4 regions of the Marinilactibacillus sp. XAAS-LB27 genome follow, and region 2 is predicted to be linked to each of the others. Evidence: predicted binding sites of a transcription regulator. Region 2 holds the regulator's gene; each other region holds the start of a gene.
What was found. Region 2 encodes LexA, which represses DNA repair genes until DNA is damaged. Its sites were predicted from a motif close to CNAACANNTGTTNG; they were not measured.
Positions count from the first base shown of each region.

Region 1: VXN63_RS08540 (DUF6731 family protein) is a predicted target of LexA. The motif match lies at 5,803-5,816, and genes of this name have one in related genera.
Region 3: VXN63_RS11645 (Y-family DNA polymerase) is a predicted target of LexA. The motif match lies at 3,556-3,569, and genes of this name have one in related genera.
Region 4: VXN63_RS02065 (ssDNA-binding protein) is a predicted target of LexA. The motif match lies at 2,254-2,267, and genes of this name have one in related genera.

Region 1 covers NZ_JAYXKP010000006.1:39,134-46,695, reverse strand. Annotated here, with positions in the region: gene glpO (type 1 glycerol-3-phosphate oxidase) at 1-1,748, shown strand, start outside; gene VXN63_RS08555 (MIP/aquaporin family protein) at 1,754-2,470, shown strand; gene yghU (glutathione-dependent disulfide-bond oxidoreductase) at 2,661-3,443, shown strand; gene guaA (glutamine-hydrolyzing GMP synthase) at 3,917-5,437, shown strand; gene VXN63_RS08540 (DUF6731 family protein) at 5,941-6,960, shown strand; gene VXN63_RS08535 (hypothetical protein) at 7,009-7,562, shown strand, end outside.
Region 2 covers NZ_JAYXKP010000001.1:543,628-551,189, reverse strand. Annotated here, with positions in the region: gene VXN63_RS02665 (LLM class flavin-dependent oxidoreductase) at 1-671, shown strand, start outside; gene VXN63_RS02660 (NADPH-dependent FMN reductase) at 684-1,253, shown strand; gene lexA (transcriptional repressor LexA) at 1,322-1,957, opposite strand; gene VXN63_RS02650 (DUF896 domain-containing protein) at 2,227-2,469, shown strand; gene tkt (transketolase) at 2,597-4,594, shown strand; gene VXN63_RS02640 (YneF family protein) at 4,857-5,102, shown strand; gene VXN63_RS02635 (ABC transporter ATP-binding protein) at 5,270-7,021, shown strand; gene VXN63_RS02630 (ABC transporter ATP-binding protein) at 7,021-7,562, shown strand, end outside.
Region 3 covers NZ_JAYXKP010000011.1:20,440-28,001, reverse strand. Annotated here, with positions in the region: gene VXN63_RS11665 (lipoate--protein ligase family protein) at 1-554, shown strand, start outside; gene VXN63_RS11660 (HD domain-containing protein) at 662-2,020, shown strand; gene yidA (sugar-phosphatase) at 2,028-2,837, shown strand; gene VXN63_RS11650 (organic hydroperoxide resistance protein) at 3,018-3,455, shown strand; gene VXN63_RS11645 (Y-family DNA polymerase) at 3,585-4,880, shown strand; gene VXN63_RS11640 (folate family ECF transporter S component) at 4,967-5,539, opposite strand; THF riboswitch at 5,657-5,755, opposite strand; gene VXN63_RS11635 (5-formyltetrahydrofolate cyclo-ligase) at 5,782-6,375, opposite strand; gene VXN63_RS11630 (bifunctional 5,10-methylenetetrahydrofolate dehydrogenase/5,10-methenyltetrahydrofolate cyclohydrolase) at 6,391-7,251, opposite strand; gene VXN63_RS11625 (cyclodeaminase/cyclohydrolase family protein) at 7,255-7,562, opposite strand, start outside.
Region 4 covers NZ_JAYXKP010000001.1:439,489-447,050, forward strand. Annotated here, with positions in the region: gene VXN63_RS02055 (transglycosylase domain-containing protein) at 1-1,918, shown strand, start outside; gene VXN63_RS02060 (hypothetical protein) at 1,939-2,136, opposite strand; gene VXN63_RS02065 (ssDNA-binding protein) at 2,321-2,635, shown strand; tRNA gene VXN63_RS02070 (tRNA-Gln) at 2,676-2,748, opposite strand; tRNA gene VXN63_RS02075 (tRNA-His) at 2,759-2,831, opposite strand; tRNA gene VXN63_RS02080 (tRNA-Trp) at 2,852-2,922, opposite strand; tRNA gene VXN63_RS02085 (tRNA-Phe) at 2,959-3,031, opposite strand; tRNA gene VXN63_RS02090 (tRNA-Glu) at 3,043-3,114, opposite strand; gene VXN63_RS02095 (hypothetical protein) at 3,402-3,632, opposite strand; gene VXN63_RS02100 (hypothetical protein) at 4,353-4,784, shown strand; gene VXN63_RS02105 (SIR2 family NAD-dependent protein deacylase) at 5,339-6,985, opposite strand.

The DNA.
Region 1 (7,562 bases), on a different contig from region 2:
GGATTACAGGAGCGGGGTCTGCTTTGCAGGCCAGTGCTTCTGGTCTTAAAACCGGACTTGTAGAAATGCAGGATTTTGCGGAAGGAACGTCTTCTCGTTCAACAAAACTTGTACACGGTGGCTTACGCTATTTGAAAAACTTCGACGTTGAAGTTGTCGCAGATACTGTACAAGAACGTGCCGTTGTTCAAGGGATTGCGCCACATATTCCAAAAGCAGATCCAATGATTTTACCCATCTACGATGAACCAAACTCAACGTTTACAATGTTCTCTTTGAAAGTCGCAATGGATCTATATGATCAGTTGGCGAACGTCACAGGAACAAAATACGCAAACTATACACTAACAAAAGAAGAAGTCCTTGAACGTGAACCACAGCTGAAAAGCGAAGGCTTACTAGGTGCTGGTGTGTACTTGGATTACCGTAATAACGATGCACGATTAGTGATTGAAAACATCAAACGTGCCGCTGAAGATGGTGGACACATGGTGAGCCGCATGAAAGTAGTCAACATTACGCATGACGAAAACGGCAAAGCCAATGGTGCCGAAGTCGAAGACTTACTGACTGGTGAAACATTCAGTATCAAAGCGCGCATCGTGATGAATACGACTGGTCCTTGGTCAGATACGATTCGTCAAATGGACTCTAAACTTGAGGTAGCCCCTCAAATGCGTCCAACAAAAGGTGTTCACTTAGTCGTCGACAACAAGAAACTGTTTGTTCCGCAACCCACTTATTTTGACACAGGTAAACAAGATGGCCGCATGGTGTTTGTGATTCCTCGTGAAGAAAAAACGTATTTCGGTACAACTGACACAGATTACAAAGGCGACTTCTCAAATCCACAAGTGGAGCAAGAAGACGTGGATTACTTGTTAGAAATCGTGAATGGTCGTTATCCATCAGCAAATATCACGTTAGATGATATCGAATCAAGTTGGGCAGGTTTACGTCCACTAATCGCAACAAATGGTGGATCTGACTATAATGGTCTAAGTAACAAAACCGTTTCAGACGAAAGCTTTGACGAAGTGATTTCGATCGTTGAACAATACCAACAAGGTAAAGTAGAACGCTATGAAGTTGCGGACGTACTCAAAAATATCGAAAGCAATAGTCCAGAAGCAGAAGAAAGCCCATCTAAATTATCACGCGGAAGCTCTCTTGAGACGGACGAAGACGGTTTAGTAACTGTAGCCGGTGGTAAAATCACGGACTACCGTAAAATGGCTCTTGGCGCTATCAAACTGGCAATTGAAATCTTAGATAGAGACTTCGGTAAATCATACGAATTGATCGATTCTGAGAAATATGCAGTATCTGGTGGAGACATCGATCCTCAAAAAGTAGACGAAGAAACAGAAGCCTTAGCAAAATCTGGTATGGAAAAAGGATTAAGTGAATCCGAAGCAACCTACTTGGCTAATCTTTACGGATCAAACACACCAAAAGTTTACGCACTACTTGATGAAGTTGAACAAGTAGAAGGTTTAACAATGGCAGATACCATCAGTCTACGTTATGCAATGCAAGAAGAAATGGCTTTAACGCCAAGTGACTTCTTGATTCGCCGTACCAATCATATGCTGTTTATGCGCGACACATTGGATAATGTGATCGAACCAGTCATCTCAGAGATGGCTCGCTATAATGAATGGTCAGATGAAGCAAGAACACAGTACAAAAACGAATTGGAAAAAGCAATTGCTGAATCTGATTTAAAAACATTAAAGGGAGCTTGAATTAGATGAGTGGAGACGTATTAACGATTTTTAGTGAATTTTTAGGAACAATGTTTTTGATTTTACTAGGTGACGGTGTAGTAGCGGCAGTAAGCTTGAAGAAAAGTAAAGCTGAAGGCGCTGGATGGGTAGCCATCACAATGGGATGGGGAGCAGCTGTAACCATGGCTGTTTACATTGCAGGATTTATGGGACCCGCTCACTTGAACCCAGCCGTAACACTGGGTATGGCGATTATTGGAGATTTTGAATGGGCAATGGTTGTACCGTTCATCATCGCTCAAGTAGCTGGTGGTATTGCCGGAGCAGTTCTAGTGTGGTTAACTTATCTAGCGCACTTCAGAATCACTACTGATCAAGGCGCAATTTTAGGTACATTTGCAACAGGTGCAGAAATCGAAGACACTACAAGCAACATTCTTTCTGAAGTAATCGGTACATTTGTACTAGTATTTGGTCTAATGATGTTTGGACAAAATACCTTTACTGAAGGTTTGAACCCACTTGTTGTTGGGGTGCTGATTCTTTCAATTGGTCTTTCACTAGGTGGATCAACAGGATACGCAATCAACCCTGCTCGTGACTTAGGCCCAAGAATTGCACACCAATTCTTACCAATCGCGAACAAAGGTGGTTCTAACTGGGGATACGCTTGGATCCCAGTTGTTGCTCCAATGATCGGTGCAATTCTTGCAGGATTACTTTACTTGGTTATCGTATAATTTAGTCCCCTTTACGCGCTTAACACGTGAGTCGAAAGACTCGCTTGTTGAGCGTTTTTTAATTTGTACTAACATTGGGAATTCAAAGAATCTGGTGAAATCACTACAAATGATATGGCATGAAAATGGAATTCTTGTTAATAAAAGGATTAGTCAGTATACTGAAGTTAAATCATAAGGAGTGGATAATATGTCAAACTACGAAATTCCAGAAGTATGGGAATGGGAACCAGATGAAAAAAGTGAAACAGGTAACCAGCCTACAGCCGGAAGCCGATTCGAACAAAAACTTCCAGTAGGAGATCAACCTCTACAAGTCTATTCGCTAGGTACACCAAACGGCGTAAAAGTAGCGATTATGCTAGAAGAATTAAAAGAAGCCGGTGTTGAAAATGCTGGGTATGACTTATATAAGATCAATATCATGAACGGCGATCAATTCGGAAGTGACTTTGTTAATATCAATCCGAACTCTAAAATCCCGGCAATGATGGATCACTCAGAAGACCAACCGATTCGTGTATTTGAATCTGTATCGATTCTGTTATACCTAGCTGAGAAGTTTGAGACATTCATGCCAACAGCACTTGCTGAGCGCACGGAACTCATGAATTGGTTATTCTGGCAAACAGGAGCTGCACCATTCTTAGGTGGCGGATTTGGTCACTTCTACAACTACGCACCGACAGCACAAGAGTATCCAATCAACCGTTATACAATGGAAGCAAAACGTCAGCTTGATCTCTTAGACAAGCACTTAGCGGACAATGCGTATATGAATGGTAACGAGTACGGAATCGCAGACATGGCAATCTGGCCATGGTATGGTCGTCTTGTTCAAGGCGAATTATACGGTGAAGCGGACAAATTCTTGAAAGCTGACGAATACACAAACTTGAAAGCATGGGCAGACAAGATTCTTGAAAGACCAGCCGTTAAACGTGCACTTGAAGTAGAATATAAAGAACTTTAATTAAATGTCATTTAACCTTTCTCGCTGATCAACATTAGATGGTTTAGCGGGAAAGGTTTTTTTCTATGAACAAAAGTAATATAAATAAGCGTCGTAGTTTTTTATATTAAGTTGGCGTTCATTCGGTTTGGTAGATAATCAAAAATCAAAAATTCCTTGTTCGCTATTTGAATACGGTTTAGTAGCTTTATGGATCTGACTATTATTCGTGTTTTGGAATGAACTAGTTCTTTTTATAAGTATGATGTACGTGTTTTAATAGGTTTTATGGAAGGCAGTCATTTTGGAGGTGACTGTCTTTTCTTTAATTTTAGAAAGAAAACGGTGAAAAATTGAAATTATGGTACATAAAAGCGAACAATCATGATACACTAGTAAAAATCATTACGTAAGGGCTCGAAAAAAGAGTCATTAAAATTTAAAATAGAGGTGTAGATTTAGTGAGTGAATCCATTACGCAACAAGTAGAAAAAATGGCTGTTCTAGATTTCGGTAGTCAGTTCAATCAGTTAATTACACGCCGCATTAGAGAGTTTGGCGTCTTTTCAGAACTTTTACCACATACAGTTACAGCTCAAGAATTAAAAGAATCAAACGTTAAAGGTATCATCTTCTCAGGTGGGCCAATGAGTGTTTATGATGAAGAAGCTTTTTCAATTGATCCTGAGATTTTTGAACTCGGTATTCCAATCTTTGGAATTTGTTACGGGATGCAACTAATGGCTCACAAGTTAGGTGGGAAAGTTGAACCTGCCGGAACGCGTGAATACGGTAAGGCGACTCTTGAAATCAAGAACCGCTCAGCAGAATTGTTCACAACTCTTGAACAAGAAGAAACGGTTTGGATGAGTCACGGAGACTATGTAACAGAACTTCCAGAAGGATTCGAGATTACAGCTATCAATCCACATTGTCCAATCGCCGCAATCGAAAACAAGGCAAAGAACTTCCATGCTGTTCAATTCCACCCAGAGGTGCGTCACACAGAACATGGAAATGAGATCCTGCGTAACTTCGCATTTAACGTATGTGGCTTTGAAGGTAACTGGGATATGGGTCAGTTTATCGATCTTGAAGTAGATAAGATTCGTGAGCAAGTTGGAGACCGTAAAGTGTTGCTTGGACTTTCAGGCGGGGTAGATTCGAGTGTTACAGGTGTCTTGCTGAACAAAGCAATTGGTGATCAGCTGGTTTGTATCTTTGTAGACCATGGTTTGCTGCGTAAAGGTGAAGGCGATCAAGTGATGGGGAGTCTGGAGAACAAATTTGGACTGAATGTGATTCGTGTAGATGCAAAAGAACGCTTCATGAGCAAACTTGCAGGTGTCAGTGATCCTGAACAGAAACGTAAGATCATCGGAAATGAGTTTATCGAAGTCTTTAACGACGAAGCGACGAAACTTGAAGGCATTGACTTCCTAGCACAAGGAACGCTGTATACGGACGTTATTGAGAGTGGAACAACGACTGCACAAACGATCAAATCTCACCACAACGTAGGTGGATTACCGGAAGACATGCAGTTTGAATTGATTGAGCCAATGAACACCTTGTTTAAAGACGAAGTACGTGCGCTTGGAGAAGAGTTAGGCATGCCATCAAGTTTAGTATGGCGCCAACCGTTCCCGGGACCAGGACTTGCGATTCGTGTACTAGGTGAAGTCACAGAAGAAAAATTAGAAGTCGTTCGTGAAAGTGATGCCATCTTGCGAGAAGAAATTGCCAATGCAGGACTCGACCGCGATGTATGGCAATACTTCACAGTTTTACCAGGTTTCAAATCAGTAGGGGTTATGGGCGACGGTAGAACGTATGACTATACAATCGGTATCCGCGCCGTAACATCTATTGATGGCATGACATCAGACTGGGCAAGAATCCCATTCGATGTACTAGAAAAAATCTCCACACGTGTTGTAAACGAAGTGGATCATATTAACCGCGTAGTATACGATATTACGAGCAAGCCACCTGCTACAATTGAGTGGGAGTGAAAACAAATTACCCACGAATAATGCTGAACATCTCTAGTTTTTAGCGACTAGGGATGTCTTTTTTTGATTTGAGAAAAGAATAACGAATTATTCGATTTAATACAAAATTTGAAATATATATGTACTTAAACTAATAAATAAAATTATATAACTAAAAATTCTCGGGTATCATTCTTTAAAACTCAATAATGATATGATTGATTTACTAATTATACAATGTAAGTGAGAAAATATTGGAAAGTGAATTTAAGTAATCAAAATGCTTGAAAACTTCAACTAACAAATCCTAGAAAATAAGAACTATTTAGTATAGTAATATACTTTAGCTTAATTAAAATTCGGTTAACTTTAATTAAAATTGTATGCAAACGTAAGTTCTTGTTGTATTATAGATTAATAGTATCTGGAGGTTCATGTAAGCTGTCTAAGTTAATATAATGTTGTATTACTAATCCTTTTTTGTTTTAATTGGTTAAGGTTATATAATTATATGGAGGTGTATTATGAAATTACTATATTATAATATTTTCATTTGTAAAGATGGACAAAAAACAAGTTATCCAATTGAAAGATTAATCGATTTTATAAATAACGGAACTCCTTTAGAAAGAACAACTGTTGTAGAAGGAAAAACTATATTCTTGTCAAAACATAGATATCCAAATCAAGGAAGATCTGCCGGCGGAAGGAGCCAAGATGGGTCTGAATATGAAACTAGCAATAGATCTCTTTGGTTAGGAAAGTTCCTTGACGATAAACCGTTCGCTGGAGAAATTGGTAGTGATAATTTAGATGAAATATTAGGTGACGTTTATCAACCTAATACTTGCCTGTTCGTTTCTGACTCAAAATTACTTATTATGGAGTATAATTTTAATGGTCCGAGAAAACTGCAAATTGAAAATTTTCTTACTAAATACCTTAACCAAAATGGAGATAGTCAGTATACCGTGAAACTAATCCAGATAGTAAAACCTAGAGCAATGAATCTGGTTTCAGCCTCGGACAGTATAAAAAGTATCTCTATTACTGTTAAAAACGATAACTTTCAAATTTTGAATTTATTTCCTAATCCTGGAAATTCAGAAGGTGTCTTAGAAAGATTATTTAATGGTCCTGTAGCTGTCTCTAATCAATATGATGTTAATGAAACGACTGTTGTACTAAAAAAAGGGCGTATGAGAAGAAACATGAATGTTGATGACGTTACAAATATATTACTACTTTTAGATGCCGATTCTCCCCTGTTGGTTTCAGCTAAAGTAAGTTTTTTAAATCCTGAAACTAATGATGTAGACACTATTGATTTGAAACATGATGGATTTTATACTTCCAATGTCAACTGTGAAAATCTAACTGGTTTCGAATATCTTGCAAATCAAGTTACTAGTCATTATTACGATGAACAAGGAAGTAATAAAAATGCAGAGTTTCATCAATACTTGGGTGAAATTATACATATTGAGGTAAATGAAATTCAGTTTGGGTATCCAACAGAACCAACAATTGAAGATGATGTATAGGTTTATTTAGTTTAGCATAAGCTAATTTGTTGTAAATGGAGGTCTAGTATGAAAAAATTAATACGTTTTTTTGAACAAAATTTCTTAATAATCATTTTTTGTGTTTCTTTTTTTCTGTTACTCGTATTATATTTACTCCAACTATTTACTTCTATGAACGTTTTTAATGATTTTGTTATTGGTTTCGAATCAATAGCAATTATAGAAAATGGAAATCTTGTGACTATTTCGACTGTAATAATAGGTATTTATTTTTCGCTTTATACTTATATTCTTTCAGTAGATTCTGATTCATTTATTTCGAATTTAAAAAACTATAAAGAATTTTCTTCACTGATATCAATGGTTAATAGGGGCTTTGTTTCATCTTTTTCATTAGTACTGTTATCTTTTTTAAATGACTGGTTATATGGAATAATGAATAATTTTTATTTGGTGCTAATTGGAATTTTAATTATTATTATTTTTGGAAGTTTATTGCAGATTTCTATATATTATTGGTTGATTTTTAAATATGACTTCAAGAAAAAATATAATCAAATAAAGCAACAGAATGTTTCTGAATATGAAGAAATAATCCTTAAATCAGATTTGAAAAATTT
Region 2 (7,562 bases):
ATTTGCTAGGATATGATCTTAGAGACTATGAAGCGTTATTTGAAGAAAAGTTTAACTTATTACTAGGAATCAATGAAAATGAAAGGTTGAGTTGGAAAGGGGAATACCGTGCACCTCTAAATGATGCACACGTTATACCTAGACCAGATAACGACCAGAATGGTCTACCAATATGGAGAGCAGTGGGAGGCTCTTATGCTTCTGCACAAAAAGCGGGATTAATGGGTGTTCCAATGTATCAAGCGCACTTGGGAGGACCGGCATCTGAATTCAAGAAACCGATTGATCTTTACAGAGAAACAGCTGCCGAAGCTGGGTACGATATTAAAACATTACCAGTAGCAACAGCAGGCTTCTTTTATGCTAGTACGAATAAAATGGACGCCTTCCGAGAATACTATCCTCACGTTAATGAAGGAATGAAAAAAACAAATGGACAAGGATTTCCTAAGCAAGCATTTGCTCACGGACAAGACTACAGAAGTGTCATCAATGTAGGAGACCCAGAATTAATTATTGAAAAAATACTTTATCAGCATGAATTATTCGGAAATCAACGCTACATTGCCCAACTGGATTTTGGTGGTGTTACTATGGATGATATTAAGAAAAATATTGACATTATTGGTGAGAAAATCTTACCAGCGATTAGAAAGCACACTAAAAAATAAGGAGTAGATTAGATGAATATCGTCGTATTAGCAGGTTCAAACGTCGGGGAGAAGTCTTCTATAGTGGCTAATAAAGTCATGGCTGAACTTGAAGTAAAGTATGGCGGAGATCATATGTATTCGCTATTGGATTTAAAAGATTATGAGATGCAATTTAGTGATGGAAGAAATTATCTTGATTATACTGGGGATAATAAACTGATCACAGAAACCATTATGGCAGCAGATATCCTTATTATCGCGACACCGATATTCCAAGCATCCATACCTGCTGTATTGAAAAACGTCTTTGATTTACTACCACAAAGCGCTTTACAAAATAAAGTTTCGGCAATCATTGCAACAGCAGGGTCAAATAGACATTATTTAATACCTGAGCAGCAACTTAAGCCTATCCTCAGCTATATGAAATCTAATATTGTACCAAATTATGTTTTCTTGTTGGATACAGACTATACAGCTGGAAAAATTAATAATGACGATATTCATTTCAGACTTGAAAAACTCATTGAGGATACAGTTATACTTGCAACCGCCTATAAAGGAATTTGGGGAGCACAAGAAGAAGCATACGGATTCTAAAAAAAGGCAGCCATGACTATGAAGTGTTTTACCTTCACAGCATGACTGCCTTTTCGTTTTAACCTATTCTAGTAGATATGTGATCTGTATAAAGAAACAACTTTACCTAAGATAGAGACATCAGATAATATAATCGGATCCATCGTATCATTTTCTGGTTGAAGGCGAATATAACCTTGTTCTTTATAGAATCTTTTGCACGTTGCTTCTTCATCATCAGTCATTGCAATAACGACGTCACCATTTTGAGCGGATTCTTGTTTTCTGACGATGACTTGGTCACCATCAAAAATTCCAGCATTAATCATACTGTTACCACGAATGGTCAACATGAAAAGATTACCTTTATCAATTTCTAAGTCATTAGGAATTGGAAAATAATCCGTTGCTTCTTCAACGGCTAAGATAGGTTCTCCGGCGGTAACAACACCTAATAATGGAATATGATTTTCAAATTCATCAATTCCAATTTTAATCAAACCTTCTTTAGTGAATTCAATTGCTCTTGGTTTTGAAGGATCTCTCAAGATAAAGCCATTCTTTTCTAGTCTAGCTAAATGGCCATGCACAGTAGAAGTGGAAGATAATTCAGTGGCAGATCCAATTTCTCGAACAGTAGGTGGATATCCTCTTTTGTTTACTTGTTCATGAATATAACGTAAAATTTCGATTTGTTTTTCGCCTTTACGGCCTCTAGTAGTCATATTGTAACACCTCATCCCTTCAAATTGTCGTTTAAATTAAGTATAATAATAGTCTAGTGTATGATTCAGTGAATAAGAGTTCACAATGTTCGTAAACTTTAGTAAAATTATATCATATACCGAACATCTAATCAAACGAATGTTCGAAATAAGCTTGGATTTCCCTAGGAAATTAGATTCTTAAGCACATTTGTATTACAATGGTTGTTCGCAATAGGATGCACTAAAAGAAAAAGTATAGGCTAGAAAGCCTAATAGGAGGATATAAAATGTTAGCAAAAGACCAATTAGATAGAATTAATGAGTTAGTTAGAAAACAAAGAAGCGAAGGTTTGACACAGGAAGAAGTAACTGAGCAGAAAGATCTTAGAGAAAAATACATTAAAGCTTTTAGATCTGGTATGAGAAATCATATAGAAGGAATGAAAATTGTAGATCCAGATGGTCAAGACGTTACCCCAGAAAAACTTAAAGGGATTCAAAAAGATAAAGGAATCCATAATAGAGACTAATCTCCTTCCAAATAAAGACGTACGGACAAATTTACGAATGTTCTATGAAAGCGTTGAATAAAACTAATATAAATAGTACAATGATTAGGAGCGTTACCACTTTTAGCAATAGGAAGGAATGAGTTACTTGTTTGATAAAACTGATCAAATGGCTGTAGATACAATTCGAACTCTTAGTATTGACGGCGTTCAAAAAGCAAATTCTGGACACCCTGGATTACCAATGGGTGCTGCACCAATGGCTTACACACTATGGACACGTCACTTGAATGTTAATCCGAAAAATTCGAAATGGTTCGATCGCGATCGCTTTGTTTTGTCTGCTGGACACGGATCAATGTTACTTTATAGCTTATTGCATTTAGCAGGTTATGATGTAACAGTTGATGATTTGAAGAATTTCCGTCAGCTAGATAGTCGTACACCAGGACACCCTGAAGTACACTATACTGACGGTGTTGAAGCAACGACTGGTCCTTTAGGACAAGGCGTAGCGAATGCAGTAGGTATGGCTATGGCAGAAGCGCACTTGGCTTCAACCTATAATCAGGGAGACCACAACATCGTTGATCACTACACATATGCACTATGTGGAGATGGTGATTTAATGGAAGGCGTATCTCAAGAAGCGGCTTCTCTAGCAGGACACCTTAAATTAGGTAAAATGATCATGCTTTATGATTCCAACGACATTTCTTTGGATGGGCCTACTTCAAAAGCTTTCACCGAAAACGTTGGGAAACGTTTTGAAGCTTATGGTTGGGAACATATTCTTGTTGAAGATGGTAACGATTTGGACGCTATTGATAAAGCCATTACGGCTGCAAAAGAATCAACTGATAAACCAACTTTAATTGAAGTTAAAACTGTTATCGGCTTTGGTGCTCCTAATGCAGGAACACACACTGTTCACGGCGCTCCTCTTGGGGCCGAAGGTGTAACAGCTGCTAAAAAAGCGTATGGATGGGAAGGCGAAGACTTCTTTGTACCAGAAGAAGTTGCCAAACGATTCAAAGAGCTTATGGTCGATAAAGGCCAAACAGCAGAAGAGAATTGGAACAAAGCGCTTGAAGATTATACAAGTACACACTCAGAACTAGCTGAGAAATTCAAATTAGCATTAAGTGGAGAACTACCAGAAAACTGGGATGAATCATTGCCAGTCTATTCTGTAGAAGACAGCGCTTCTGCTACGCGAGCAACGAGTGGAGAAGTATTGAACGCACTATCTGATTCAATTCCAAATCTTTGGGGTGGATCTGCTGACTTATCAGGCTCTAATAATACTATGATGAAAAATCAGACTGATTTTGAACCAGGTCATTATGAAGGAAGAAATATCTGGTATGGTGTTAGAGAATTTGCTATGACAGCGGCCTTGAACGGTATCTTATTACACGGAGGAACGAAGTCTTACGTAGGTACATTCTTCGTATTCAGTGATTACCTTCGCCCAGCTGTTCGTCTTGCTGCACTTTCAAAAATCCCGGCAATCTATGTATTGACACATGATTCAGTTGCTGTAGGAGAAGACGGCCCAACACACGAACCCGTTGAACAATTGTCTAGTTTTAGAGGTATGCACAACCTTTCTCTAATCAGACCAGCTGATGGTAATGAAGTAGCGGCTGCTTGGGAGATTGCTTTGAAATCTACTGACAGACCGACTATGCTGGTATTGACTCGTCAAAACTTACCTGTTTTAACAAACTCTAAAGAAATGGCTAGAGAAAATGTTAAAAAAGGTGCGTATGTTATTTCACCTGCTGAAAGCGAAACGCCAGAAGGTATTTTAATTGCTACAGGTTCTGAAGTCGCATTAGCGATTGAAGCGCAAAAAGAATTAAGAGCACAAGGTAAAAACGTTTCTGTTGTTTCTATGCCAAGTACAGACTTGTTCGATATGCAATCTGCTGAGTACAAAGAATCTGTACTGCCTGCTTCAGTAACAAAACGTATCTCTATCGAAATGGGATCTTCATTTGGATGGGATCGTTATACTGGGACTTACGGTAAGAGTGTCGCAATCGATAAGTTTGGTGCAAGTGGTAATGGACCAGCTGTCGTGGAGTCTTATGGCTTCACATCAGATAACGTTGTTCAAACATATCTATCATTAGGCTAATGAAGACAACAAATTAAACTAATAGAGATCAAGATTAGTTTCTACTTTGAAGAAGAGAAAGGCTGCTGCCTTTCTCTTCTTTTATATGAGTAGTTAAAAATGTCCTATTTGAGTGTTTTGAAATTTAAAATTCACTTTTGGTTTATTTTTCTGTCTAAGTTGTGTAGAATAGTTGAGTGAGTGTTTCGAATCATACTAGCTTTAATAGAAGCCCAAAAGATGATTTTGAATATACTAGAACGTATAGAAAGGAGTTAATGAAATGAATACAGGACTAGCAATACTTTTAATAATCCTAGCTTTAATTGGTGGACTGGTTGGAGGATTCTTCATATCTAGAAAATATATGATGGATTATTTTGAGAAAAACCCACCGATTGATGAAAATATGCTACGTATGATGATGCTACAAATGGGTCAAAAACCTTCTGAAAGAAAAATCAATCAGATGATGAGCCAGATGAAAGCGCAAAACAAAAAAACTCCAAAAAATAAAAATAAGAAGTAATAAGTTTTGACTAATGAGCTTATTTAGTCAATAATCACATTACGGTTCAATTTTGTGTAGCGGGCAGCGTCTTTGCCCGTTCTTTTTTTCAACACTTATGACACGGTGTCATAATCAGTTATATCGGTAGAGGGGTTTAAAAACTAAAGAACAGGAGAAAAGTGTACATGGATATATTCAAGCGGTTAGGGTGGTTTTTCCGTAGAGAAAAAAAGTCATACATGATAGGGATTTTTTCCCTTGTTACAGTGGCTTTACTTCAACTGATTCCCCCTAGAATCATAGGGATAGTAGTAGATGAAATTGAGACAAATAGTATTACGAGCCAGTCATTAACATTTTGGTTAGGTATTCTGGCGGCATCTGCAGTTGGACAATATGTATTTAGATATATTTGGCGCATGAGGATTTGGGGGAACGCTGCAAAACTGGAACAATTAGTCAGAGAGCAATTATATAATCATTTTACCAGTATGGACAGCCAGTTTTTTCAGAAGTACCGGGCGGGAGACTTAATGGCCCATGCTACAAATGACCTAAGAGGTTTGCGGATGGTCGCAGGTGGCGGTATTTTGACGATGGCGGATGCAATTAGTGTAGGGTTGACTACATTGCTAGCAATGATTTTCCTCGTTGATTGGAGACTGACACTTTTAGCGGTATTCCCATTACCTTTACTAGCAATCACTTCAAGAATATTAGGCCGAAAACTTCATCTACGATTTAAGGATGCCCAAGCTTCTTTTTCACAATTAAATGACAAGGTGCAAGAAAGCATTCAAGGTGTTAAAGTCTTGAAAACATTCGGACAAGAAAAAGAAGATATCGAAGAATTCAAGATTCAAACGGATAACGTTGTCGCGAAAAATAGATTGGTTTACAAGATAGACTCTTTATTTGATCCAGCTATTACGCTTATTATGGGGGTTTCTTATTTCCTTACAATACTAGTCGGCGGAATTTTGATTACAGGAAATGAGATCACAATTGGTGATTTTGTCACGTTTATCAATTATATAGGGATGCTCGTCTGGCCAATGTTTGCTATTGGTAGATTGTTCAATATTATTGAAAGAGGATCAGCAAGTTACGACCGAATAGAAAACCTTTTAAGAGAAGAATCTTCTATTGTAGAAAGAGATGGGTCAATAGAAACACCTATAAACGGAAATCTTGATTTTGATATCAAAAAATTCTCTTATCCAGATGATGAGACAGTTACTTTACAAAATGTTCACTTCAAGTTAAATAAAGGTCATACAATGGGGCTTGTTGGTAAGACTGGAGCAGGTAAAACAACCATATTGAAACTACTATTGAGAGAGTACGATGCTTACAAAGGGCATATTCAATATGGTGGACATGACATTAGAGACTACACGTTAAATGCTTTGCTCCAACAAGTTGGGTACGTGCCTCAGGATAATTATTTATTTTCAACAACGATCAGAGATAATATTCGCTTTGCTGATCCAACTATGCCCCAAAGCGTTGTAGAAGAAGCGGCTAAGCTTGCGGATATACATGAAGATATTCTTAACTTACCAAATGGATATGACACGCAAGTAGGTGAACGTGGTGTTTCGCTTTCAGGTGGTCAGAAACAAAGGATTTCTATTGCTAGAGCAATCATTACAAATCCAGAACTTATGATTTTAGATGATTCGCTCTCAGCAGTTGATGCGAAAACAGAAGAAAGTATTCTTTCTGGATTGAAACGTAAACGCCGTAACCAAACGACAATTATTGCTGCTCACAGAATAAGTTCTGTAATGCACGCGGAAGAAATTATTGTAGTAGAACAAGGGACCATCGTAGAGCGAGGAACCCATAAAGAATTACTAGAGTTAGATGGTTGGTATAAAGATATGTATCAACAGCAACAACTTGAACAAAAACTGGAAGGGGAGGATATATAATGGAGCAGCAAGAAACAATAAAGAACAAAACGATGCCTTTTAAGCAACAAATGCATGTGCTTAAAAGAATTCTCAAATATGCTCATCCTTATAGATTCCAGTTTGCATTTGCCATTGGATTAAGTATTGTATTGGCGATTATCAACGCTATTCTTCCCAGGATCATACAAGTATTTATAGATGATCACATTACACCTGGTGCAGCCACACTTAGCACAATAATATTCTTTGCATCCCTTCATTTTGGGGTTACATTGATTAGAATGGTTGTGTGGTATTTTGAACTTTATATCTTCAACATGGCTTCTGAAAAAACGGTCAAGAATATTAGGGAAAGTCTTTATACCAAGTTACACAGTCTAGGAATGCGCTTTTTCGATCAGACCTCTACAGGATGGATCATTACAAGAGCGACAAATGATACAGAAGCAATGAAAGATTTCTGGAATGTTTTCTTGACCATTATGCAAGGTGTGTTCGGTGTAGTCATTTCATTGGGGGCAATGTTCTTCCTAGATGCATCGGTCGCTATATGGATTTT
Region 3 (7,562 bases), on a different contig from region 2:
CTGTCGTCAGTGATCCCGGCATTTTGAATATCTCCTTGATTTTTCCAGAAGGAGACACGCGCCTGACCATCACGGAAGGGTATCAGCGGATGCATTATTTAATTGAACAAACTTTCAAGTCTTACGGGAAATCTATCGATGCGATTGAAATACCCGATTCTTATTGTCCTGGAGACTATGATTTGAGTATTGATGGCAGAAAAATTGCCGGTATTTCCCAGCGCCGAATCAAAGGCGGTATCGCCATCATGATTTACATCAGTGTTACTGGAGATCAGGGTGCACGCGGGAATCTTATTCGCACGTTTTATGAAAAAGGACTGTCCGGTACTGAAACAAAATGGACATTCCCGAATGTAAGACCGTCCTCGATGACGACTTTAGAAGAAGTTTTTAAAATCCCTTTTTCTCTTGTTCAAGTAAAACAAAGCGTAACTATGACCTTACAGAAACTAACAACACAACTAAGTTTGGGCCAATATGACAAAGAAATTGAAAAAAACTACCTCGAAGGTATGGAAAAAATGAAGAAAAGAAATGAAAAAGTCCTGTGATCAATCAATACTCACCGATCACTTTGACTGATAGAGAGGAGCCTTTGCTAAACCAGACAGTCTAACTAGTCTCTAGATAGAGCTTTCTAAAAGGTTGGCAAAACATTATGAGCGCAGATAAATTCGAACGCATGGATCGATTGCCTTTCGAAAAGGTTTTTAAAGATCCTGTCCATGATTATATTCATGTAAGACACCGCATCTTGCTAGACCTGATCGATACAAAGGAATTTCAACGTCTTCGACGAATCAAGCAGTTAGGTACTGCTCAATTCACTTTTCACGGAGCGGAACATTCCCGTTTTTCTCATTCACTTGGTGTGTATGAAATCACAAGAAAAATTGTTGATATGTTTGAACGGAATTATCCAGAAGAGTGGGATCCAGATATGCGCTTAGTTACGCTTTGTGCCGCTTTACTGCACGATCTCGGACATGGACCGTTCTCTCATACTTTCGAAAAAATATTTGATACGGATCATGAAGAGTTTACAACTGATATTATTTTATCAGAAGGCACTGAAATTCACGATGTGCTCAGACGCGTATCACCTGATTTTCCCAATCAAGTCGCAAGTGTGATCACAAAAGAACATAAAAATCCTCAAGTCGTTCAATTGATTTCAAGTCAGATTGATGCGGATAGAATGGATTATCTTCAACGCGACGCCTTTTTCACAGGGGCGACTTATGGCGCTTTCGATTTATCTCGTATCTTAAGAGTGATTCGCCCCTATAAAGATGGGATCGCTTTTCAGTATCAAGGTATGCACGCTGTAGAAGATTACGTTGTGAGTCGTTTTCAAATGTATATGCAGGTTTACTTCCACCCCGCTTCTAGAGGGATGGAAGTAACACTTGATCGCTTGTTATATCGTGCAAAACAGTTATACGAAGAAGGAGCACTTTATCCGCAATTCCCTTTACTAGATCCATTCTTCAAAGATACGTACTCACTAGATGACTATCTTAAACTGGATGACGGTGTTCTTCAGACGGCTATTAACCTTTGGACGACTAGTGAAGATGCTTATTTGAGTGCTTTGTCTAAAATGTTTTTGAATAGACAACCCTTTAAGTCCTTGTCTTACGAAAAAGGAAAAGATGACTATCTTGTTGAAGAATTAAGAGACATTGTAGGAAATCTAAAATACGACAAAGACATTTTCACACGAACTAACAGTAGCTCAGATTTGCCTTATGATTATAAGCTTAAAAGTAAAACACCGATTCACCTTATGCAAGCAGATGGAACACTGGTTGAACTCAGTGAAGCAAGCCCTATCGTTCGTTCTCTGAGCGGTAACCTGCATGGTGACCACAGATTATTTGTGCCAAAAGAGTTCCTGGAGAACAACTTACCCAATAAAGCAGTCAGTATGTTCCAAGAAGACTATGATGAATTTCAAAAATATATTTTGAACGACCGGATTATTGATCCGAATAAAAACAGAAGTGGAGAATGATTGACGCATGAAAAAAGATTTAATTGCTATTGATATGGATGGTACTTTATTAAACCCGGACCGCAAAGTAACAGATGAAGTGAAAAAAGCCATTCATGAAGCGAAATCAGCTGGAATCAAAATTGTTTTATGTACTGGCCGTCCTTATCCTGGTGTAACGGCTTATCTGGAAGAACTAGATCTTAGAAATTCTGGAGATTACGTGATTACTTATAACGGCGCACTTGTTCAAAAATCCGATACAGAAGAAATTGTTTCTCAACATACGATGGATCATCAAGATTATGTTGTATTGGAAAAAGCGGCTAGAGAAGCAAAGGTTCACTTCCATGCCATCCGAAATAGTGGAATCTATACACCTAACAAAGATATCGGAAAATACTCTGTACTAGAATCTCATATCAACCAAGTTCCCTTGTTTTATAGTGCTCCTGAGGATATGAATACTACTACGCCTTACAATAAAATGATGATGATCGACGATGAAGCTTTGCTAGAAGCAGCCATTAAACAACTTCCTAAAGAACTTTGGGAACAATATACAATTTTACGTAGTGAACCCTTCTTCTTGGAGTTTTTGAACAAAAAAGCGAATAAAGGGATTGCTTTAGAAGATCTTGCAAACAGCTTGAACATCCCACGTGAGCGCGTTATGTCTATCGGCGATGGCGGAAACGATGTTCACATGATCGAATACGCCGGAACAGGTGTCGCAATGGGTAATGCTAAAGACGCTGTCAAAGACGTAGCTGATGCATTTACAACTTCTAACGCTGAAAATGGTGTGGCTAAGGCCATCCGCGATTTCGCATTATAATTTTTTTGAAGACTGGAAGCCAGATAAGACCGGCTCTTCCAGTCTTTTTTCAACTTCTCCGTCATGATTCTTTAAAATAAGTAACTCAGGAATTTTAATTTTAAAACCCATATGATTTCACCCTAAAAATGATGAGTGTTATACTTTGTTTAGACAAATGATAAAGGAGAGATAATGAACATGGCAGACAAACCAGTATACACAACTGCATCAGTAAACACAGGTGCGCGTAATGGAGAAAGTCATACTCCAGATCGTTCTTATGAGGTAAACGTAGATACACCGAAAGAAATGGGTGGATCAGGTAACGGAACAAATCCTGAGCAATTATTCGCTTTAGGATACAGTGCTTGTTACCACGCTGCACTAGACCACTACAAAAAAGAAGAAAAAATTAAAAATAAATCTCAAGTAACCTTAACGGTTCATTTATTAAAAGATCCAAGCGATGGCGGATTCAAGTTAAGCGTAGAAATCGAAGTTGGTATCGAAGATTTAAGTGATTCTAAAGTAGAAGATCTTGCGAACAAGGCACACCACTACTGCCCTTATTCAAAAGCAACAATGGGTAATATTGATGTTAAAGTTAGTGCCGTCCCTTATGTAGAAGGAAAATAATCTATTAAAACCAGTAAGACTCAGGCATTTAATGCCTGAGTTTTTTTTATATCTAATGAGTTTTTCTTGACTACGGGAATACATGTTCTTATAATTAAACCAAACATATATTCTTAAGGAGATACCCTTATGGTACAGCGAATGAATTACACACACGAGCCCCGGCGACAGATTTTATGCATTGATGTAAAGTCTTTTTTCGCTTCGGTTGAGGCTGTAGACCGCCATTTACATCCACTCGAAGCCTATATTGCTGTGGTCAGTAAGCCAGAAAATAACGGTGGTCTCGTTTTAGCTGCTTCTCCTATGGTAAAACAAACTTACGGAATCAGAACAGGTTCTCGCATATACGATATCCCTAAACGATCAAAAATTCAGATTGTCGAACCGAGAATGGCTCTCTATCTCGAAAAAAACATCGAGATTCTGAAAATCTTCAAACAGTTCGTTTCCGGTACAGATTTAATGGTCTATAGTATCGATGAATCTTTTCTAGATGTGACGCATTCTCGTCAGCTTTTTGGTTCTGCAGAAGAAATTGCTAAGAAGATTCAATACTTAATCTGGAAAAAAATGAATTTGGTTGTCACCGTTGGGATCGGGGATAATCCTCTTTTAGCAAAGCTTGCACTGGATCATGAAGCAAAAAATAGTCGACAGAAGAACTTCATAGCTGACTGGCGTTATGAACTGGTCGAAGATACCGTATGGAATATACATCCTATGGCTGACTTCTGGGGGATTGGATCTAGAACCGAAGCGCGTTTACTACGTATGGGCATTTCCTCCATTTATGAACTCTCTCAGTTCGATGTGCATAAACTAAAGAAAAAAATTGGTGTGATTGGAGAACAACTTTTCTATCATGCTCATGGAATTGATCGGACACAGTTTTCCGAAACGTTCACTCCTCGATCAACTTCTTTTAGTAAAAATCAGATATTAAATCGCGATTATACAGATAAGCACGAAGTAGAAATCGTCATCAGAGAGATGACGGAAGAAAATGCTATGCGTCTGCGTAGACATTCTGTCACTACTAGTGTGGTTAAACTTAGTTTAGGCTATTCAAAACATATTGAAGATAGAGGATTTAATCATCAGATGATCATTGAAGCAACAGATTCCTCAAAAGATCTGATTCATTCTTTACTTCTGTTATTTGAGCGTCATTATACTTATAAACCGGTACGCGTTATAAACGTTAGTTTTGGCAAGATCAGACCAAAACAGTCATTACAATTAAACTTATTTGAAGAAACACAACAATTAATTGACCGGGAAGAATTAGATAAGACAATCGATCATATTCGCCAGAAACATGGGTACACTTCTCTTCTCCATGCCAGTAGCTTGGTTCAAGGTGGTATGGCCCTACAAAGATCGAAACTTTTGGGCGGACACCGTTCCGGTATTCAAAAATAACTCAATAAAAAAGTCTTTATAAGTTGGTCAGAAGCAATTGAATATGCTTTGACGCCTTATAAAAACTTTTTTAAAAACGGATCATTCTATTTTTTAGCTGTTGAATATTTTCGATAAACAGCTCTCAATTGTTTGTTGTTCGTCAAAAACCAGATTGCGAGAACACGGACAACAAGTGTCACAGCATTTTGAATCAGTCTAGGAGGCAGAATAACTGCCAGTGGATTACCTGTTAGGATGAATACCCATGTCGTATTGAGCACAATGTGTATAAACAAGGCAATGACTACTTCGACCGCTATGATGTTTCGTAGTCGAATATCTTTTCTATGCAGAAATAGGCCATAAGCAACGCCTGTTAGCAGTGCAGATAGAGTGAATCCTGGAAACAACGTACCTGCGCCTCCTAAGAGTACAAAGGCTAGTAAATCTGCTAGAGCTGCTGAGATTCCAGCCACAAAAGGACCAAATAAAATCCCAATAAGCGCGATAGGCAAGAACGCAAAAGTGACTCTAATGACCGGTGTAGTAATGCCTACTCGACTAAGTACCAAGTTCATAGCAATTAATACGCCTACAATCGCTAGTCCTATCGTCCCAATTTTCCAGTTTGATTGTTTTCCATTCTTACCATAAATTGTCTTATTTTGATTATGCATGATTCGAAGATCTCCTTTAATTTGAATTTTGTACCGCATGAACAGGATACAACTTCCGTCTATATTTCATTAGACAGAAGCCAATTAAAGAGTCCTCGCTAAAAAACCATAGAGCTTTAAAGCGGATGCAGAGAGGAGTCGCAAAACTCAATCGTTTTTTCGTCTGAGGGCGACATCCCATCCACTCAGCACTTAACGCTCATCTCTTACTCTTTTGTATTCTAATTTTTGCGTAGAATCGTTTATTTTTGAATCGACTTTATTATAGCATGATTTTTGCTCTCTGGTGTGTCTTTTAAGGTAATCATGTATTTTACAGGAATATCATGATTTTCAATAGGAATTTCTTTTACAAGTTGATTGAAATGCACAAGCGATACAGTTGCATGAGGATAATCTGTTAGTAGTCGATCATAGTAACCACCACCAAAACCTATTCTGTATCCTGTTTCCGTATAAACAACTCCTGGAACAATCATCAAATCAATTTCATTAGAATCTAACCGTGTCGTCTGTTCGGGAATCGGCTCTCGGATTCCAAAGTAACCAGATTTCACCTGATTGAACTGTTCGATCTGGTAGAAGTGAAGTTCTCGTGTAGCGTGAATTGACTTTGGTACACCCACTTTTTTCCCTTCTAGCCAGGCTTGTCTGATAATGGGTTCAGTGTTCCATTCAAAGCCGTTTGAAAGGGTTACACCAATACTTTGTGCATTTTTCCAAATCGGCGAACTAAAAAGCACCTCGTAGAAGCTTGCTTCTATTCTTCTTTTTTCTTCTGAAGTCAAAGATGTCAATGTTTCAATCACTTGCTTACGAATGGCTACTTTCTCCAACTGCCTGCACTCCTTTTAATGCTTTTGTTCTACTTGTAACGACCACGCTGCTTTAACGACTTGTTCAGCAAGAATGGCTGTAGTGATTGTACCGATCCCACCTGGAACAGGCGTAATGGCACTTGCTTTCCCCATAACTTCATCGTACTGGACATCTCCGCATGGTTTTCCATCCACGTGTCCATATCCGACGTCAATAACCACTGCACCTTCTTTAATGTGCTCTGGCGTCACCAAATGAGCTACTCCTGTAGCAGATATCACAATATCCGCTTGTTGGGTGTAGTTTTTCAAGTTTTTCGTTTTGACGTGACAGTTGGCTACTGTCGCTTCTTCGTTTAATAATAAGATAGATAAGGGTTTCCCGACTACCGGGCTACTTCCGATGACACAAACGTCTGCGCCAACTAAATCAATGCCATAATAATCTAGTAGTTCCATCACTGCTTTAGGTGTGCTTGGCCATAATCCAGTCCGATCATTTTCGACTAATTTCCCAAGATTACTCGGGGTTAATCCATCAATATCTTTTTCAGGGTCGACTCTCAGTGCAATATCATTTCTCGACAACCCATCAGGAAGTGGTTGCATAATAAGAATTCCATGAATTTCGCGGTCCTCATTGAGATCATCAATGGTTGAAAGGATTTTTCCAGGTGCTGTTTCTTCTGAAAAAACAACTGATGAGACTTCAATCCCAACTTGATTCATGGTTTTGATCGCGGCTGTTTCATAAGAAATGGAAGAAGCTTCTTCTCCGATTCTGACAATCGCTAGTGTAGGCTGACAGTCGACTGATTTCAATTCATCTACAACAAGTTTAGCTTGCTGGCTGATTTTTTCTGCTACTGGCTTTCCTTTTAATACGTTTACCATATGTTACTGCACTCCTCTTACATCCATCGATGGCCACTTTTTGTGCATCAAATAGTATTTTGAATCTGCGTATATCTGGTCTGCTTTTTCTTCACCTTGGACAAGATATGTATTCCCTAATCCCTCTAGCTCTTTTTTTGTTTGTTCATCTTTCATAAAGTTTGTATTTACAAGGACATTCAAATGAGAAGATTGCAGTGTCGTTCTGGCAAACAATACACCTACAGCAATATCATTTACAATAGATCCTTTGATTGGCAAGCGAGCGAGCCGTTCATACAACTCAATCAGTTTCAATGTCGTTTTCATCA
Region 4 (7,562 bases), 100 kb from region 2:
CATGCGAGATGAAGGCCATATTACTGCTCAAGAAGCAGAAACAGCTAAGGCGATCCCTGTTACTGAAGGATTGAAAGATCGTACGGAAGAAGAACAAAATAATCAAGTATTTGATAGTTATCTAGTTGAAGTATTAGATGAAACTAGAAGAAAAACCGGTTTGGATCCACAAACTGCCGGATTAACCATTCAAACAAACATTGATATGGAAGCACAACAAGCCGCATTTGATATAGCGAACACAAATGACTATGTTGCTTTCCCAGATGACGAGCTGCAAACAGCGATATCTTTAATTGACGTTAATACAGGACAAGTAAAAGCACTTGTCGGAGGTCGTTTACAAGAAGGTCAACTACTCACAAATAGAACAACCCATACCGATCGACCAACTGGTTCGACTATTAAACCATTAACCACTTATGGCCCGGCTATTGAATCTAATCAATTCTCGACGTACCACCAATTAATGGATGAAGAATGGAATTATCCTGATGGCTCACCACTGAGAAACTATGATGGTCGCTATAAAGGACAAATCAGTATGCGTGAGGCTTTGGTCGATTCACGAAATATCCCAACCGCTCGATTGTTCACTGAAGAGTTGGAAATGTCGGATATCAAACAGTTTTTAACAAGTGTGGGTATAGATCCTGCGGAGATTTCTGATTCTTCTGAACCTGTTCCTTCAAATGCTATTAGTGGAAAGATTTCCGGTTTGCAACTAGCGGGCGCATACTCCGCTTTTGCTAATGGCGGAAATCACACAGAACCTTATACGGTTTCTAAAGTTACCACTCAAGATGGACAAGAAATTAATTTAACTCCTGAAACAAACAAAGCGATGTCTGATTATACGGCTTATATGGTAACGGATATGTTAAAAGATGTTGCTGAAAATTACAATAGTACAGTCGGCATTCCTGGTGTACCTCAAGCAGGGAAAACAGGAACGACAAACTATCCCACTGACAAGGTTGAAGAACTAAATATTCCTTCAGATGCAGTTCCCGACTCATGGTATGTTGGCTATACTTCTAATTACTCGCTATCTGTCTGGACTGGTTATGACAAGCAATATGAACCAGGCAACTGGTTGAGCAACAATGATGGAACAAGACAATTGCCTAGAGACATCTATCAAGCTTTGATGAGCCAAGTTTCTCAAGGTTTAGATAATACGGACTGGACTAAACCCTCTTCTGTCTCTGAAGTTAGAGTTGAAGCAGGTTCTAACCCAGCTAAATTACCTGGACCAAATACACCAACGAGTTCAATTGTAACGGAGTTATTTGTAGCTGGTACTGAACCGTCTTCTGTCTCGACTTCATTTGGTGAAGAATTATCTGCACCAAGTGGACTAAGCGCAAGCTATAATGAAGAAGCTAACGAAGTCACCATTAATTGGAACGACTATCAGTTAACAAATGAAGAAGAAACACTTGCTTATCTTCTAACTGTAAATGGTCAAGAGATTACTACGGGCGATACATCTTATACAGTTTCTGAACCAGATCCTGGAACGATGCAAATCAGTCTTTCTGTTCAGGCATACGGTAAAACTGGACCTGCCGCTACAACGACCCTTACAATTTCGGAAGTTGAGGAAGAAGAGCCGGAGGAAGAAGAAGAAGAACCTGAAGAGCCTGAGGCAGATACTGAAGAACCTGTTGAAGAAGAAGAGGATACCGAGGAAGACACTGAAGACGTTCCCGATCCTCAAGATGATGATGCTGAGCCAGAAGAACCCGCTGATAATGGTGGAAATAATAACCAAAATAACGGCAATAACGGGAACAATGGAAATAACGGAAACGATAATAATAACTCGGGGAATAATGGTAATAATAACGATGATTCTGATGATGAGGAAGATACTACTACTACCCCATCCGAAGAAGATTCAGAGAATGAGTAAACAAAAAGGTAGCCCGAGGGCTACCTTTTTTCGTCTTCTTCAGTTGAATCTTTAAACAATGATTTTCCGTGTAGTGCTTTTATTGCTAAAAAAATGGTCCAAAGTCCACATAGAAAACCTATTCCGCCTATAATAGGATCAAGGAAAAAGGCGTATCCACCTAGTAGAACTAAAAGAATTCCAATACCTAACATCAATTTGCTTTTATTTTTGCTCATCTTTATCTTTCTCTCTTTAAATTACTATATTTTTATTTCGAATAATTTAATACTAAACGATTTAGAATCAGATTTCAACAAACTCATCCATTAGAATTCTTAAGCATTGACTTTAACCGAACGTTTGTTTATAATTTTAATATAAACAAACGTTCGGTTACTATATAATTACGGAGGGTTTTATATGAATGTCATCATGACTGAAGGATATGTGGTTTCAGAAGAAATTAAAGTGCTTAAAACAACCGATGCTATCCCCTTATGCAGATTCACTTTCTCTACGTCTACACACAAACTCAACTGCCTGATTACAGGAAAACAGGCCTATGCTTTTCTTTACGAAGTTGAAAAAGATACACGTCTTTCACTGACTGGTAGGATTAATAGTAGAAACCAGTTCGTTGTATTGAATTATGACGTACTAGCAAAGCCTTCTTATTTTGGACAGATTTTCAATTACAAAGGTCACCGTCTCCCCTTCGCAAAAAGTAGACAATAAAAAAACGATATCTCTAATTGAGATATCGTTTTTTTCATTACTGGGCTACCAGGATTCGAACCTGGGGAATGACGGGATCAAAACCCGCTGCCTTACCGCTTGGCTATAGCCCAAAAATCAAAGGGCGACTGATGGGGTTCGAACCCACGAATGCCGAGACCACAACCCGGTGCGTTAACCACTTCGCCACAATCGCCATAATATTTAATTGAACCACAGGGGTAGTAGGAATCGAACCCACATCGATGGTTTTGGAGACCATTGTTCTACCGTTAAACTATACCCCTATCCTCTTGTTAAATCAAGAGCTCTTCTGCTCTGCATGGCGCAGGACAGAGTCGAACTGCCGACACACGGAGCTTCAATCCGTTGCTCTACCAACTGAGCTACTGCGCCTTTAAAATGGATGACCCCTACGGGATTCGAACCCGTGTTACCGCCGTGAAAGGGCGGTGTCTTAACCGCTTGACCAAGGGGCCTGTATAAATAAAGTGAAATATATTAAGAACACAGCAACAAAAAATATATTACAGGAATATTCGATCTTTGTCAATAAGATTTCGCAAAAATCTAAAGAGCATTTCGATTTAGTCTTTTCTTTTGTACTGAATCAATTGAAATTCTTATTGAAGATCCATCGGTTCATACCTACCATAACGTAACCCTCATAAAGGGTATAAGAAATCCTAAGTAGGATCTCTTATATTCCGTAAGACCTTTAAAGTGTACTCTAGATAGATAAGTTAAAACTATAATTCATTAGGTTTTAAGCAATGGTTGTACAATGGATCTTATCATACAATTCTCTTAAGGTTAATTTTTTCACTACTTGATTAAATATCTTTAACTCATATGGAGAAGGCACTTTCTCTGCTTCTAGAAAATAATTACTATAATATCCCTGTTCATTAATTAGCGCAAAGACCATTTGGTCTCCGCAAATATGATTCAAGTCATAATTTAGTTTCTTTTTTACCCAATCATAAGTAAGTTCCACGTAAGTCACCTCTATTATTCGATAAGCTAAATTATACTATAGATATTAATCTTTTTTCATATTAATTGTGACAACTTTAAATAAAAAGTATCATTATGACTGATTTAACAACTTATTTTTATATTTACTATTTATTTAATTCGATTGTTATTTATACCTATCATTTGATAAAATATTCATTTTAAGATTGAATTTGTATAAATGAGCCTCTACTAGATTGTCTGAATTATATTAAAACAAATTATAACTATGCTTATAAATTTAAGAATATAATCAACATAAAACAATCAAGCAAGAATGATATATTTATATAAAGATAATAACTTATATGGAATGAACTCATTCTAACGATGTTGATTTGCTGAAATTCGCTTCAAATAACGAAACATATATTTTCTCTGAAAAATCTCTAGAAGCTTACTTATAATCACCGTGTAAAGTACATATAAAACCAGTGTAATTAAAATACCACCCAGTACTATTAAAAAGGGTGTTGTATCACGCTTTACTATTATTTCCAGTATCGGTACTAGATTTAGAGAAACCAAAACAGTTTTTAACATTTCGAGTATTCTATCTTTAGTGCTCTGTTTCATCATTATCACCTCTTGTTAAACAAATTCTTTATATTTATAGTAATAGAAAATAGTATCTATATTTGCTTTATACGTCATTTAGATTATAGTATTATTTTCAATTCATAGGAAGAGGTGTAGAAATATGATGTACAAAAAAACCATAATCGCTTTACTTTCATTAGTTGTTATATTAACTGGTGGATTATTATTTCGGTATTTTTATGGGCCTTTTCAAATAGAAAATTCCATTAGTGTTGAAAATGATACGGATCAATTAGTTCCATCTATTAATTTTTATTTATCCCCGAGTATTTCAGCTGATTCAAGGGCAAAAAAAGATTTTGATTTTGGTTCAACTTCCGCTCTTCAACCCGGAGAAAGCGATGAATTTATAAGCTCTCAAGTAATAGAAAGAGATTATAATATTCTTATGGAATATGAGCTTAGTGACGGAACTATAAAAAAAGACATGGCGAATGCTTATATTCGTGCAGGCTCAAAAGTATATTCTGATACACTGATTGTTACTGAAGTAACTGATGACGGAGAATTAGTATTCAAGGGTAGATATTAAAAGTTAAATATAAGCTCTTTTAAAAAATTTTCTGGACTGAATGCAAAATACCATGTGGCATCTTCTTTGGAATCTATGAAGAATATAGAACTTTATTATTCTCTATATTTCCCGCAAAAAAAGGTCTTATAAACGTTGGTTTTCAACGTTTATAAGACCTTTCTCACCTTGCATATTTCTTCTGTTTCATACCCTAAAGGAGAATAAGGGATTCGAACTATTTAATATTTTAAGCTCCACATCAGCTTTTAACGAAATATTTTTACGAATGAATGCAAAAATAATGCAAAATGATTTCACTAATTTTCACTACTTGTTCTTTCTATTTCATTCTCAAAGATTAGTTTAATAAACTATTTGCTAGTTCGTAAATTTATACACACTTAACACTCACAAATTAACTTTATAAGCTCCTCAATACAGAAAGATTTTAAATATGATATTAATAGTTACAACTATTATTTACTTATCCTTTTTTAAATTTACAAAATAAAAAAGGTTTCTAATCTACAAATAAAGATAAAATATTATATAATTTTTATTTAATAATTTATCTATATAGTGTTTTCAATCTTATCCCAAGGTATATCGAAAGTATATTCGCAATGTTCTTTGATCACTTCTAACCAGTATAAATTTACTGTGCCAATTCCCCAAACATTATCTGAAATAGTTTCAATATAAGCGAAATAACTAGACATGTGATAAGTTGAGATATCCTTGATTCTATCTAATAAAGTTCTACCAGCAGGATTCGAAGTCATGTAGCGTCGAGGATGGCATTTTTCAAGTACATCATACAATAATTTGCCAATTTCAAGATCCGCCTCGAGATACTCCTCGTTTAACAAATTGGAAAGGTTTAGAAATCTCTCTAAGCGACTATCTATCCAATAAAAATCGTTGGTATGATTTATAAAATCGAGGGAAAGATTTGTAAGTTTTACGAAATCTCGAGTTTTTATCAAACTATTAGTGGAATTCACTAATTCGGTAGCATAATCAAAAATCTTTAATCCATATTCATGATCTGGATTATTTGAATTTTCATTCTCTAGATTAAAAGGTTTTCCTTTTAATATATATGGCCCTTTATAAATTTTAATCAGTGCTTCTAGCACATTTTTATTAAGATAAGCATCATCACTTATATACCATTTTTCATCTTCTGATTTAAAAATAGATAATAAAGCCTTGGTAAACTCACCCGAATCTTTATCTTGATGTTCAAATTGCCCAGATATATCAGTACTCGCTCTTTCTATTTCAGCCTCATCCACCAGTTGATCAATAAAACTAGGTAAATCTACTGTTTCTATAACGTTAATTTTATATGAGTTTAGAAATTTAATATAGTATTCATAATAAGTACCCCATTTTTCTTTATCGTAAGCAGTTAAGACCATGTAGAACTTATCTTCTCTCAATTCGTCGCTATAATCCCTTATAAACTGAAAATATGTTTGGTGTATAGTTAAATCATTGAACCCATAACCCATCATTAAAATAACATTACTTGAAAACAAGGTATAAAGTTTACTTCTGAAATAACCAAAGTCATGGATAAACTTATAAAATTGAGAATGAGTAAAAATGATACCTTCAGGAGAATTTTTGTCTCCATGAATTTTAATTATTGATTTTTCACTATCGTTCCAAGTTAGTTCTCTATTAGTTCCGGGTGATAATACTTTGTGTTGAGGAAAAATTTTTTCCATGACCTCTTCATAGTTGGTTGTAAGAACGTGACTGATTTCTAACTTACTTAATTTATCTAATTTCTTTATAGCCTCATTATCTTTTCTATGCTCACTAATATGTACTTCTTCCAATACTTTTCTAGAAAAATCATTTTCAAGCCTGTCTTGAATTTCTCCTTCTATTACTTTAGACAATAATTCATTCGTCGGTAATTCAGAAGTGTCGGGACCTTCCATTCCAATCTCCATAATTATCGATTCTTTTTTTTCTTTGTAATTTTCTGTCTTGTAATGATGCAATAACGACTGCGCAATTTGTAAAGGGTCGCCTTTTCCTAAATCATCATACTCCAAATCTTCGACACCAATCTTTTTTGCTGTTTTACTGAGGAGTTCGTTCCAGCTTGGATACCCATAGTATCGACTATATCCCGCACCTACAAAAGGTACTACTACTCCATTATTTATTTGTTTTATAAGCCTCTTTTGAATTTCAGTCATTACTATCTCCTTTTTGAATATACTTATGATAGACCAATAGTAACATAGTTAGATACTATAAATAGGATTTTTTAAATAACCTCTTCCAAATTTTCTAAATGTATAGGGTAGTCCATATCTTGCACGACGAAAAGAGTATATATGATGAGGTATGATAAACTTGCAATCAAGCCTTTTTGGACTACTTTATAAATGAAGATTCATGAAGAGATATGAAAAAGGGGCAGTCACTCTGCCCCTTTTCTGCCCCTATTTACATGCTTGCTACTAATATCTTCCGCAAAGTCCGCAAATCTGTTTCGTAGGCTTTCGTTCTATTAAAAAGACTCTTAATAAAAGATTTGGATATCTTTAGCTTATTTTCACTTACCAAAAAATGTTCTATGTATTTACCGTTATCTTTTCTGCAGAACACTATGACTTCTTCATCATAATGATATTCGTATATCTGATAGTCCAATGTACATAGTAAAGCTTCTTTATCAAGTTGCATTCCATCCTCTCCTTTGTTTCATTATAAAATATCAGGTATCAACTTTCTATAAATTTTACGTTAACATTTCTTAAAATATAGATT